Regions from separate parts of the Citrobacter sp. MNAZ 1397 genome, predicted to be linked through region 3. Evidence: predicted binding sites of a transcription regulator. Region 3 holds the regulator's gene; each other region holds the start of a gene.
What was found. The regulator PurR, encoded in region 3, represses purine synthesis genes. The targets are predictions, from matches to a motif close to CANGCAAACGTTTGCNTG.

Region 1 (3,109 bases), on a different contig from region 3:
TGGATATGTCGCTCGGGATAACCGGGCCGCTTGCCGGGCTGTTAATGGCATGGTCGGGGGTATCGATGGTGTATCTGCTGACGGCGGTGTTGGTGGCGGGGGCGTTATTGCTGACGTGGCGGCTAAAAAAACGGCCTCCACTGGAGGCCGCTTCCTGATTACTTGATGACCAGGGTGTTAACAATGTTTTCCGCGGCAGTCTGTGCCTGCTGCTGGTTATCCGCCGGCAGCGTTACCTGCAAGGTCAGCAGTTTGTTATCCACTTTACCCAGCACCACGGTAGACCAGGCCGTTTGACCTTTGGCGGAGATGATGCTGTCGAGCTGCTGCATTTTCTGGCCTTTCAGCTCGATAGATTTGTTGGTCACCACCTGCAACTGCGGGTCGCGGTTGCGCTGCTGGTCTTCCAGGCGTTTTGCCAGCGTATCCAGCCCTTCCTGGGTGTCGTCGCCCACAATCACAATGACCGCTTTCTGACCGGTTGAGTCAGAGTAAACGTGCATATTATTAGATTGCGTACCCAGTTTGCCGCTTTGATCGGTCATGTCTGCGGGCAGCGAGAAGCTGAGTTTGCCATCGAGCAGCGTCACCGGCTGCCCGGTCGCGTTGCTTTCTGCGGAAGCCCCCTGTGCGGGCGTTTTCTTGCTGTCGCTGTTGTCGCAGGCTGCCAGACCCATTACCAGCAGGCCAATACCGACATATTTAACCAGATTGCGCATTGACTTCTTCCTTTCGATAAACAGCCATAACGGCTCATGCGGGCCATCTTACCACAACTGTCATCGCGTACTCTTAACTGGCCTGTAACGCTGAGATTTCAGATTTGTCTGCCAGCCTTTTCAACAGCATATTCAACAACACACCGTACATGGGCAGGAAGAAGGCGATACTGATAATGACCTTGAAGGCGTAATCCACCAGCGCGATTTCCATCCAATGCTCGGCCATAAACGGGTCCGGGCTGTGCCAGAAGGCGATGAAGAAAAAGGCGAGGGTATCGCTGGCATTACCGAACACCGTGGAGGCCGCAGGAGCCATCCACCAGCGTTTGTTCTGACGCAGACGGTTAAAGACATGCACGTCGAGGATCTGCCCCAGCGCGTAGGCCATAAAACTCGCGGTGGCGATACGGGCGACGAACAGATTGAAATGGGTCAGCGCTTCGAAGCCCTGCCAGCTTCCCATATAAAACAGTGAAGAGATGCCGTAGGAGATAACCAGTGCCGGGATCATCACCGCGAATATAATCCGCCGTGCCAGTGGCGCGCCAAAAATACGTACGGTCAAATCCGTCGCGAGGAAAATAAACGGGAAACTGAATGCGCCCCAGGTGGTATGGAAACCGAAAATGCTAACCGGTAGCTGCACCAGGTAGTTACTGGAAGTGATCACCAGAAGGTGAAAAAGGGATAACCAGAACAGCGCTTTCATGCGCTGAGTTTGTGAAAACTGCGTCATATTGTGACCTTTTTAGTGTTTGGGGTGAGGGAACCCAATAAATATGTAACGCGTTATTTTATCTGCCGTTTTGACCTTGTTCAGCGCGCGTCATCCTCACGTAAGCCGTGTAGGTGGCGTTGCCTGTGCGCGGGTCTCAATCAAACGGCTGTGCAAAAAACGCGTGTTGATACTGTGCAAAGCCGCAGAATGATACTGCAACACTCCGGCGATGCAATGGTTATTTTTAACGCAATCGTTAACCTGGCTTGCGTCATAAAATGGGCAGCGTAAACTAATGCCGTTTTTTCCCGTGTGAGACGAAAATGAGCGACCTCTTTACTACCGCCGATCATACCCTTGACGCGCTGGGCCTGCGTTGCCCTGAGCCGGTGATGATGGTGCGCAAAACCGTACGCAACATGCAGCCGGGTGAAACCCTGCTGGTGATTGCCGACGATCCGGCGACCACCCGTGACATTCCGGGTTTCTGCCGTTTTATGGAACACGAACTGGTGGCCCATGAGACGCAATCGCTGCCGTATCGCTATCTGGTGCGTAAAGGACAATAACTCCCCCTGACAGGCCGCGTTTTTACGCCGTTTGCGATCTTTGCCACCATTCTAAACCGTTGTTTCATTTTTTAGCGCTTTTTGTGAGGCGCTTCACCCTCCCTTTTCCAGCGGTAGTCTAGGTTTTAAGCGTAAAAATAAAACATTGTTTTAACATTTACCTTTCACTACCCTGGAGAAGACCCGATGAAAACGACTTTCAAGCCGTTGCTGGCCGCGTTGTGCCTGTCCACCGTGTCACTGTTTTCTGTATCCGCTGTTAATGCGCAGACGATCAAAGCTGCTGATGTGCATCCGGAAGGCTACCCCAATATTGTTGCTGTGCAGAACATGGGTGAAAAACTCAAACAACAAACAGACGGCAAGCTGGAAATTAAAGTTTTTCCTGGCGGCGTCCTGGGCGATGAAAAACAGATGATCGAGCAGGCGCAAATGGGCGCCATCGATATGATTCGCGTCTCGATGGCACCCGTCGCCGCCATTCTCCCGGATATTGAAGTGTTCACCCTGCCATACGTATTTCGTGATGAAGACCATATGCATAAGGTTATCGATGGCGATATCGGTAAACAGATTGGCGATAAGCTGACGGCCAACCCCAAATCCCGGCTGGTATTTCTGGGCTGGATGGACTCCGGTACGCGTAATCTCATCACCAAAAAACCAGTGGTGAAGCCTGAGGATTTGAACGGAATGAAAATTCGCGTCCAGGGCAGTCCCGTCGCACTGGCAACGTTAAAACAAATGGGCGCTAATTCGGTGGCGATGGGGGTGAGTGAGGTCTATAGCGGCATGCAAACCGGCGTGATTGACGGCGCGGAAAATAACCCGCCGACGTTTATCGCCCATAACTATATGCCGGTTGCCAAAAACTATACCCTCAGCGGCCACTTTATTACCCCCGAAATGCTGCTCTACTCGAAAGTGAAATGGGACAAACTCAGCGCCGATGACCAGAAAAAAATCCTTACCCTGGCGCGTGAAGCCCAGTTCGAACAGCGCAAACTCTGGGAAGCCTATACCCAGCAGGCACTGGATAAAATGAAAGCAGGCGGCGTGCAATTTCATGACATTGATAAATCGGTGTTTATCAAAGCGAC
Region 2 (3,109 bases), on a different contig from region 3:
AGGCGGATGGGGTGGTCATTGTGACGCCGGAATATAACTATTCCGTACCCGGCGGGCTGAAAAACGCCATCGACTGGCTCTCACGTCTTCCTGAACAGCCGCTGTCCGGCAAACCGGTGCTTATCCAGACCAGCTCAATGGGCGCGATTGGCGGCGCGCGTTGCCAGTATCACCTGCGGCAAATTCTGGTCTTCCTTGATGCCATGGTGATGAACAAACCGGAATTTATGGGCGGCGTGATTCAGAGCAAAGTCGATCAGCAAACGGGAGAAGTGGTCGATCAGAGTACACGCGATCATCTGACCGGGCAGTTGATGGCATTTGGCGATTACATCAGGCGGGTAAAAGCGTAAGCAAAGTGCGGGCTGATGCCCTCTCCCACGGAGAGGGCGCAAACACGAAAGCCCTTTTCTTCGAAAAGGGCTTACTGCTTATTTGGCGTCGATAAAGACAATTTTCAGCACGAACAGCACCGCAACCACAACCACACACGGGCTGAGGTCACGCAGGCGACCGGTGAACAGCTTCATCACACAGTAAGAGATAAAGCCCAGCGCGATACCTTCGGTAATCGAGAAGCTGAACGGCATCATTACGGCGGTAATAAATGCCGGGACGGCTTCGGTCAGGTCATCCCACTTCACGCGAGAAAGGCTGGATGTCATCAGGACACCAACATAAATCAGCGCGCCCGCAGCAGCATAAGCAGGAACCATTCCGGCCAACGGTGACAGGAAGATAACCAGCAGGAACAGGATGCCGACGACAACAGCCGTCAGGCCTGTGCGGCCACCAACAGAGACGCCGGAAGAGGATTCGATATAGGCGGTCACCGAAGAGGTACCGATGAACGAACCTGCCACGGAAGAGATACTGTCGACATACAGCGCCTGCTTCATGCGCGGGAATTTACCGTTCTCATCAACCAGACCCGCTTTGTCAGTTACACCGAGCAGGGTACCGGAGGAGTCAAAGAGGTTAACCAGCATAAAGGAGAAGATAACGCCTGCCAGGCCAATGTTGAATGAACCGGCCAGGTCAACGTTACCCACTACGCTCGCCACGCTCGGCGGCGCAGAAATAATCCCGTGATACTGCACGTCACCCATCATCCAGCCCAGCAGGGTGGTCACGACGATAGAAATCAGTACCGCAGCGTGAATATTGCGGGAAGCCAGAACAGCAATGATGAAGAAGCCCAGAACACCCAGCAGAACACTATGAGATGTCAGGTTACCAATCGCCACCAGGGTATCTTTGTTCGGGACAATCACACCGGCGTTTTTCAGGCCCATCATGCCGATAAACAGACCAATACCGCTGGTGATGCCCACACGCAGGCTGACCGGAATGTTAGCAATCATCCAGTAACGCACGCGAAAGATAGTCAGCAACAGCAGACCGACTGCGCCCCAGAAAATCGCGCCCATACCAATCTGCCAGGACAACCCCATCGCACCAACAACCACAAACGCGAAGAAAGCGTTCAGGCCCATCGCGGGTGCCAGCGCAACCGGCAGGTTAGCAAACAGCCCCATCAGGATACTGCCGAACGCGGCAATCAGACAGGTGGTGACGAATACCGCACTGGTGTCCATCCCGGCGACACCCAAAATCTGCGGGTTAACAAAAACGATGTAAACCATCGTCAAAAACGTGGTGAAACCGGCGATCACTTCGGTGCGTGCCGACGTGCCATGTTCACGCAGTTTAAACACGCGCTCAAGCAACCCTTGGCTCGACGCCTGGGTAGTGTGTTGTTGGCTCATTATCAATTTCCGAACAAGGAGGGAAAATTCGTCGCTATCCTATACCAAAATGAGACAATGTTGACGGTTATCACACACTTTTTTTCATTGAATTTGCTTATACGGCAACGATTGCGTGGGGTAATCTGCCTTAAGTAAACGATAAACTTGCAAGTTACAGGAAATCACATGTCCCAAATAGAAGCAGTATTTTTCGACTGTGACGGCACCCTGGTCGACAGTGAAGTCATCTGTTCGCGCGCATATGTGCATATGTTTAAAGAATTTGGCATCACGCTCGATCTTGAAGAGGTGTTCAAACGTTTCAAAGGGATGAAACTCTACGAGATCATTGAGGTGACAGGTGAAGAACACGGCGTGACGCTGGATAAGACCAAGCTGGAGCCGGTTTTTCGCAGCGAAGTGGCGCGGCTGTTTGATTCCGAGCTGGAAATCATTCCGGGGGCGAAGGAGTTACTCGATGCGGTCAGCGTGCCTGTTTGCGTGGTCTCTAACGGGCCGGTAAGCAAAATGGAACACTCTCTTGGCAAAACAGGCCTTCTGCACCATTTCCCGGAACGCCTGTTTAGCGGCTACGATATTCAACGCTGGAAGCCGGACCCGGAACTGATGTTCCATGCGGCAAAAGCGCTGAATGTGAATACGACACGCTGCATTCTGATTGATGACTCGGTGGCGGGCGCGCAATCGGGTATCGCAGCGGGCATGGAAGTCTTTTATTTCTGTGCCGATCCGCACAACAAACCGATCGACCATCCGCAGGTGACCACGTTCACCGAACTGTCGCAACTCCCGGCATTGTGGAAAGCGCGCGGCTGGAACATTACGCGCTAACGGTAAACGCCTCCCCCATAACAGGAGAGGCGTAATGCATCACTTAAACAGTTTCTGCACAAACTCGGCATAAGCCGGACGCCAGACATCCATTTCGTGGTTCAGGCCAGGGTACATTTTATAGTCAAACTTGATACCCTGTTTTTCCAGGTCGGTTTTCAGTCCGGCAATATCTTTCCCGGTAACAGAATCTTTTTCGCCGACCACTACCGTGAAGTTATGCAGTTGCTTATTGATCTCCTGAGGTTTATTGAGCTGAGCGGTAACACCGGCATCCGGAACGGTGGTGGTGGTCACGCCGCTGAATGTTGCCAGCCAGCCAAAGCTATCCAGATGGTTCATCCCGGATACCAGCGCCTGATAACCGCCCTGCGATAAGCCAGCCAGCGCGCGTCCGTTTGCATCTTTACGCACGTTAAACCGTGCATCGACCATCGGTATAATGTCATGCATCAACTCGCGATCGGCCGCTTTCGCATTGAGGGGATAAAATGCTTTGCGACGAT
Region 3 (3,109 bases):
TGCGCACATCAGGACGTTCACCGGCGCGACCTTTCGGCAATGAAAAGTAGAGACTGACCATAGCTATGATACCCAGCCCCGCAGTGGCAAGGAACGACATGCGCCAGCCAATCGCCCCGCCCAGCCAGGTTGCTGCAGGCACACCGCCGATATTGGCGATAGTCAGCCCCATAAACATAGTGGCCACTGCGCTGGCCTGTTTTTCTTTTGCCACCACGCTTGCGGCCACCACAGAACCAAGCCCAAAGAAAGCGCCATGGTTCAGACTGGTAATGATCCGCGAGAGCATTAATGTTGTGTAATCAGGTGAAAGCGCCGACAGTACGTTCCCGAGGGTAAAAATCGCCATCAGAAATACCAGCGCATTACGTCGCCCCCGATGTGAAAGCAGCAACGTCATTAACGGTGCGCCAACCATGACGCCAATGGCATAGGCGCTAATAAGCATACCCGCTGCCGGGATCGAGACATCCACGCCCTGGGCGATAACGGGGAGTAACCCCATGGGTGAAAATTCGGTCGTACCGATGCCGAAAGCGCCAATCGCCAGGGCAAGCAGTGGGAAATTGATCTTCATAAATAGACTCCGGAATTGCCGTGTCGACGCGCGACACCGTCACAGAAGTCAAAAGTATGACATTAATCACAAAAAACAGAAGTTAGCGAAATGGGAAAAGACTATTGCCAATTTGATGACAATCGGGGAGAGAGACGGGGGAAAGAGGGCTCTCCCCCGGGATAAATCAATGCAGTGCGGCAGTCAGTCCGCCAGCAACAATCAGAGCAAGTACAATTACGGTAGTTACTAAAGAAAACTTCAGGTCGGTGCTCATCAATTTTTCTCCTTATTAATTCCCACACAAAAAGTGATGTAACGCATTTTTGCACAAATAAACGTAAAAATCTTGCAGGATTTAGAGTGATACACGTTTTAGCACTTCCCCTTTTGGCCAAGATCAGACAAAATTCGACGCTAAATTTATTAGCGTACCGGCCATTGACTCCCCTCCTGACGTCCAGTGTCTTTTTCCCGGCGTATTGCAATCCCTTCTATGGGTACAGGGTGATGGAAGGCAAACGTTTACCTTATGTATTATCAGGAGTTTACGATATGGTCTGGAGTAAGATCTGATGGCAACGATTAAAGACGTAGCGAAGCGAGCAAACGTTTCCACCACAACCGTATCACATGTAATTAACAAGACGCGTTTCGTTGCAGAAGAGACGCGTAACGCGGTCTGGGCAGCGATTAAAGAGTTACACTACTCTCCCAGCGCGGTTGCCCGCAGTTTGAAAGTTAATCACACCAAATCTATTGGCTTGCTGGCGACCAGTAGCGAAGCGGCTTATTTCGCCGAGATCATTGAAGCAGTCGAGAAAAATTGTTTCCAGAAAGGCTACACCCTTATTCTCGGCAATGCCTGGAACAACCTGGAAAAACAGCGCGCCTATCTGTCCATGATGGCGCAAAAACGTGTCGATGGCCTGCTGGTCATGTGTTCTGAATATCCGGAATCGCTACTCAGCATGCTGGAAGAGTATCGCCACATTCCTATGGTGGTAATGGACTGGGGTGAAGCAAAAGCCGATTTTACCGATACGGTAATCGATAACGCCTTTGCCGGCGGCTATATGGCTGGTCGTTACCTGATTGAACGGGGCCATCGCGAGATTGGCGTTATCCCTGGGCCATTAGAGCGCAACACGGGCGCGGGTCGTCTTAGCGGCTTTATGAAAGCGATGGAAGAGGCCCACATCACCGTACCGGAAAGCTGGATTGTGCAGGGTGATTTTGAGCCGGAGTCTGGCTATCGTGCAATGCAACAGATATTGACCCAGTCTTCTCGCCCGACCGCGGTATTCTGCGGTGGTGACATTATGGCGATGGGCGCGTTGTGCGCGGCCGATGAAATGGGTCTGCGCGTGCCGCAGGATATTTCGGTGATCGGTTATGATAATGTGCGCAATTCACGTTTCTTTACCCCTTCACTGACGACTATCCACCAACCGAAAGACTCGCTGGGTGAAACCGCGTTTAACATGCTGTTGGACCGCATAGTAAACAAGCGTGAAGAGTCGCAGTCTATTGAAGTGCATCCACGCCTGATTGAACGCCGCTCGGTTGCCGACGGTCCTTTCCGCGACTATCGCCGTTGATCCTGCCGGGAGCAGTTCATTCCTGCTCCCGCAGCCATTCCCTGTTCAGCGTTTCGCTGTCGCCCAGATAATCCAGTAACCAGCTCAGCGCCGGTGAAGCGTCATTCTGCTGCCAGGTCAGACAACAGGCGGCGTCCGGGAAAGGATTTTCGAGTGCCAGCGCAACCCACTCACCGCGATCAATCCACGGTCGGGCGAAATGCGCAGGCACCATCCCGATACACAGCCCGGCAGACAAGCAGGCCGCAGATGATTCCCAGTCAGGCGCGACGACCCGCTTCTGATTATCCAAAAGCCAGGTGATGCGTTTAGGCAGCGAACGGGAGGTATCTTCGCGTACCAGAGATGGCCAGTTCCGTAACGTATCATCACTGAGCGGCGATGCCATCGCCGCCAGCGGATGATGGCGAGCGACCACGCATTTCCAGCTCAACATGCCCATATCGCGAAAGGTATAACGACCCCCGACCGGGATCGCCTGGGTTGCGCCGATAGCCAGTTCAACACGTCCATCGGCCAGGGCATCCCACACACCGTTAAACACCTCCTGGGAAACCAGCAGTTCGACATCGCTAAAATGGCGATAGAAATCGACAATCATCTGCCGCGTACGTTCCGGTTTAACGATGTTATCAACGGCGATGGATAACTGCCCCCGCCAGCCGTTGGCAATTTGCTGACACTGTTGACGGGTGATCTGCATTTTTTTGATAACAGAACGACCCTCTTTCAAAAACCACACGCCAGCGGGCGTCAATTCGACATCCCGATGACGTCGTTCAAACAACGGCACCGCCAGCCACTCTTCAAGTTGACGTACGGTATAGCTGACCGCAGAAGGCACACGATGTAACTCCTGCGCCGCACCGCTAAAGCTGCCATTTCGGGCCACGGCATCAACCACTTCAAGGGAATATTCTGACCACATAATCTGCCTGCAAAAATTTTGAAA
Region 4 (3,109 bases), 1.9 Mb from region 3:
GGCAACGCCTGCGGCAATGAGCGCTTCGCAACATGGCGGTGTACGACCATGATGGCTGCACGGTTCGAGCGTCACATACGCGGTCGCACCGCGCGCGCGCTCACCCGCCATTCGCAATGCATGTACCTCAGCGTGCGGCTCACCCGCACGATAGTGGAAGCCTTCGCCGACAATTTCGCCGTTATTCACGATCACGCATCCGACATTGGGGTTCGGATGGGTGGTAAAACGTCCGCGTTGCGCCAGTTTTAGCGCGCGGGCCATGTACATTTCGTCCTGCATGATCAGTCCTGTAAACGGGCGATCTCTTCGCCGAACTCTTTAATGTCCTCGAAGCTGCGATACACCGACGCAAAGCGGATATAAGCAACTTTATCGAGCTTTTTCAGCTGTTCCATGACCAGATTACCGATCATTTTGCTGGGGACTTCACGCTCGCCGGTCGCACGTAATTGTGACTTGATGTGATTTAACGCCATTTCAACGTCATCGGAGCTCACCGGACGCTTTTCCAACGCTTTTAACATGCCGCTGCGTAGCTTATCTTCGTTGAACGGTTCTCGAACCTCATTACTTTTAACAACGCGCGGCATGACAAGCTCTGCCACTTCAAAAGTGGTGAAACGTTCATTGCATACCAGACACTGGCGACGGCGACGGACAGACGAACCTTCACCGACAAGGCGAGAATCAATTACTTTGGTATCCACGGCGAAACAGAATGGGCAATGCATACGACGTCCTGGCGAGTGAGTTAACTGAAATCTATTTTACCCTGAACTGGCATGACAACAAAGACGAGCCGATTTTGAGACAATGGATAGATGGCAACCCAGCCGTTGCGATCTACCATTAAGAACATCCTCATCTTCAAGGAAACAGACAGAATGACAAGACGTTACCTAAGATCCCTGTTGCTGGGAAGCGTTTTCGCCCTTAGCGCCTGTGCGCAGCAAAGCGAGGTCCGCCAATTGCATCAGGATGTCAGTACCCTGAACAAGGAAATGACCAAACTGAACAAAGAAACGGTGAAAATCACCCAGCAAAACGCGCTGAATGCAAAATCCAGCAACGGCGTCTATCTACTGCCGGGTTCCAACACCCCTGCCCGACTGAACAGTCAGATCGGTATGTTGCGTATGACCCTGAAAGACATCACGCCAAATGCGAACGGCACGCGGGCCACGCTGCGTATTCAGGGAGAGTCTAACGACCCGCTCCCGGCATTCAGCGGCACAGTAGAGTGGGGAGAAATTCAGGGCACTACTCAGAACTATCAGGAAGTTAACGTGCAAAACCAGCTAATTAGCGCACCGGCCAGCACGCTGGCACCAAGCGATGTGGATGTCGCGCTACAGCTCAATGGTATTACGCCAGAGCAGTTAGGTTTTGTTCGTATCCACGATATTCAACCCGCCAGTCCGCAGTAATTTTTCCCGGCGACACTGTCGCGCTTATTCACACTTTGTTACGCCTGCACACCCTCCGGATGAAAATCTGGTGGGTGTCATTTATTGGCAACAATGATGATCATCAGTACAATCCCTGCTGCTGAATGCACGTAAACGTGAACGCAATCGATTACGTGTGTTTCAGTAATGTGAAACAACACATATTTTTGTGAGCAAGGATACTTATAATAAGCCCGCAGAAACATGAAATATTTAGAAACGCAATGCGTGCATTCTTTCATTCCCGTAAGGGATCTCTTATCAGTGGCATAATTATGAAGAAAACATTACTCGCAGCCGGCGCTGCACTGGCTTTTTCGACCTCTTTCTCCGTGAATGCAGCGGATAACAGCAAACCGGAATACGTGTCTGACTGGTGGCACCAGAGCGTTAACGTGGTAGGCAGCTATCACACCCGCTTCGGACCGCAAATTCGTAACGATACCTACCTGGAATATGAAGCATTTGCGAAAAAAGACTGGTTCGATTTTTATGGTTATGCCGATGCCCCGGTCTTCTTCGGCGGTAACACCGAAGCAAAAGGTATCTGGAACCACGGTTCTCCGTTGTTCATGGAAATCGAACCGCGTTTCTCTATTGATAAACTGACCGGTACCGACCTGAGCTTCGGTCCGTTCAAAGAGTGGTATTTCGCGAACAACTACATCTATGACATGGGTCGCAATGCATCCGGCCGCCAGAGCACCTGGTACATGGGTCTGGGTACCGATATCAATACCGGTCTGCCGATGAGCCTGTCTCTGAACGTGTACGCGAAATACCAATGGCAGAACTACGGTGCAGAAAACCAGAACGACTGGGACGGTTACCGTTTCAAAGTGAAATACTTTGTGCCGATCACCTCCCTGTGGGGCGGCAACCTGAGCTATATCGGTTTCACCAACTTTGACTGGGGTTCAGACCTGGGCGATAAGAGCGCATACGCTGAAAACGGCATCAAACAGCGCACCAACAACTCCATCGCGTCCAGCCACATCCTGTCTCTGAGCTACGATCACTGGCACTACTCCGCTGTTGCGCGTTACTGGCACAATGGTGGTCAGTGGAATAACGATGCCGACCTGGTCTGGATGAAAGAGAACGTCCGCTCTACCGGTTGGGGTGGCTACCTGGTTGTGGGTTACAATTTCTAAATGAAGTTATCCTTCATCCTGCCCGGATGACCTGAATAGAAAAAGCACCGAACGAGACGCTCATCGGTGCTTTTTTTTATCCATTCCGATCCGTTTACGCAGTAAGACCTTTTACTTTTTCTTATTTAACATCGCTTTCAGATCGGCAAAGGGATTATACGTCGCCTCGCCAATATCCTTCTGCGCATCCTCGCCCGCAACAACCGTAGAACCGTACTGATCCGCTTCGGTATATTTTGAATGCTCATGATCGTGGCAGAACAGGCAAAGAAGCTCCCAGTTGCTGCCATCTTCCGGGTTGTTCGTATGATCGTGATCGATATGGTGAACGGTGAGTTCTCGCAGATTTGAATAGACAAATTCACGCGAGCAGCGACCGCACACCCACGGGAACAGTTTTAATGCCTTTTCACGGTAGCCGCTTTCCAGCCGCGTATAGTTTTTCGGGATAATCGCCATAAGTCAGTCAGTACCTGGGTCAATGGTGGATGCGGCTAGTTTCGC

Region 1: a site for PurR is predicted at 1,687-1,704, ahead of tusA (sulfurtransferase TusA). Genes of this name have one in related genera too.
Region 2: a site for PurR is predicted at 1,870-1,887, ahead of L2097_RS23710 (NCS2 family permease). Genes of this name have one in related genera too.
Region 4: a site for PurR is predicted at 1,571-1,588, ahead of L2097_RS13900 (nucleoside-specific channel-forming protein Tsx). Genes of this name have one in related genera too.

The regions. Positions count from the first base shown of each region.
Region 1 is NZ_JAKIVH010000003.1:309,248-312,356, forward strand. Features, by position in the region: gene L2097_RS18655 (MFS transporter) at 1-158, shown strand, start outside; gene L2097_RS18660 (DcrB family lipoprotein) at 159-719, opposite strand; gene L2097_RS18665 (7-cyano-7-deazaguanine/7-aminomethyl-7-deazaguanine transporter) at 793-1,458, opposite strand; gene tusA (sulfurtransferase TusA) at 1,764-2,009, shown strand; gene L2097_RS18675 (TRAP transporter substrate-binding protein) at 2,196-3,109, shown strand, end outside.
Region 2 is NZ_JAKIVH010000008.1:38,337-41,445, reverse strand. Features, by position in the region: gene L2097_RS23715 (NADPH-dependent FMN reductase) at 1-353, shown strand, start outside; gene L2097_RS23710 (NCS2 family permease) at 432-1,769, opposite strand; gene yieH (6-phosphogluconate phosphatase) at 1,938-2,603, shown strand; gene L2097_RS23700 (esterase) at 2,643-3,109, opposite strand, start outside.
Region 3 is NZ_JAKIVH010000001.1:1,048,975-1,052,083, reverse strand. Features, by position in the region: gene L2097_RS04830 (MFS transporter) at 1-577, opposite strand, end outside; gene cydH (cytochrome bd-I oxidase subunit CydH) at 744-833, opposite strand; gene purR (HTH-type transcriptional repressor PurR) at 1,132-2,157, shown strand; gene punR (DNA-binding transcriptional activator PunR) at 2,174-3,085, opposite strand.
Region 4 is NZ_JAKIVH010000001.1:2,953,305-2,956,413, forward strand. Features, by position in the region: gene ribD (bifunctional diaminohydroxyphosphoribosylaminopyrimidine deaminase/5-amino-6-(5-phosphoribosylamino)uracil reductase RibD) at 1-282, opposite strand, end outside; gene nrdR (transcriptional regulator NrdR) at 285-734, opposite strand; gene L2097_RS13895 (SadB/YajI family lipoprotein) at 888-1,430, shown strand; gene L2097_RS13900 (nucleoside-specific channel-forming protein Tsx) at 1,727-2,605, shown strand; gene yajD (HNH nuclease YajD) at 2,717-3,064, opposite strand.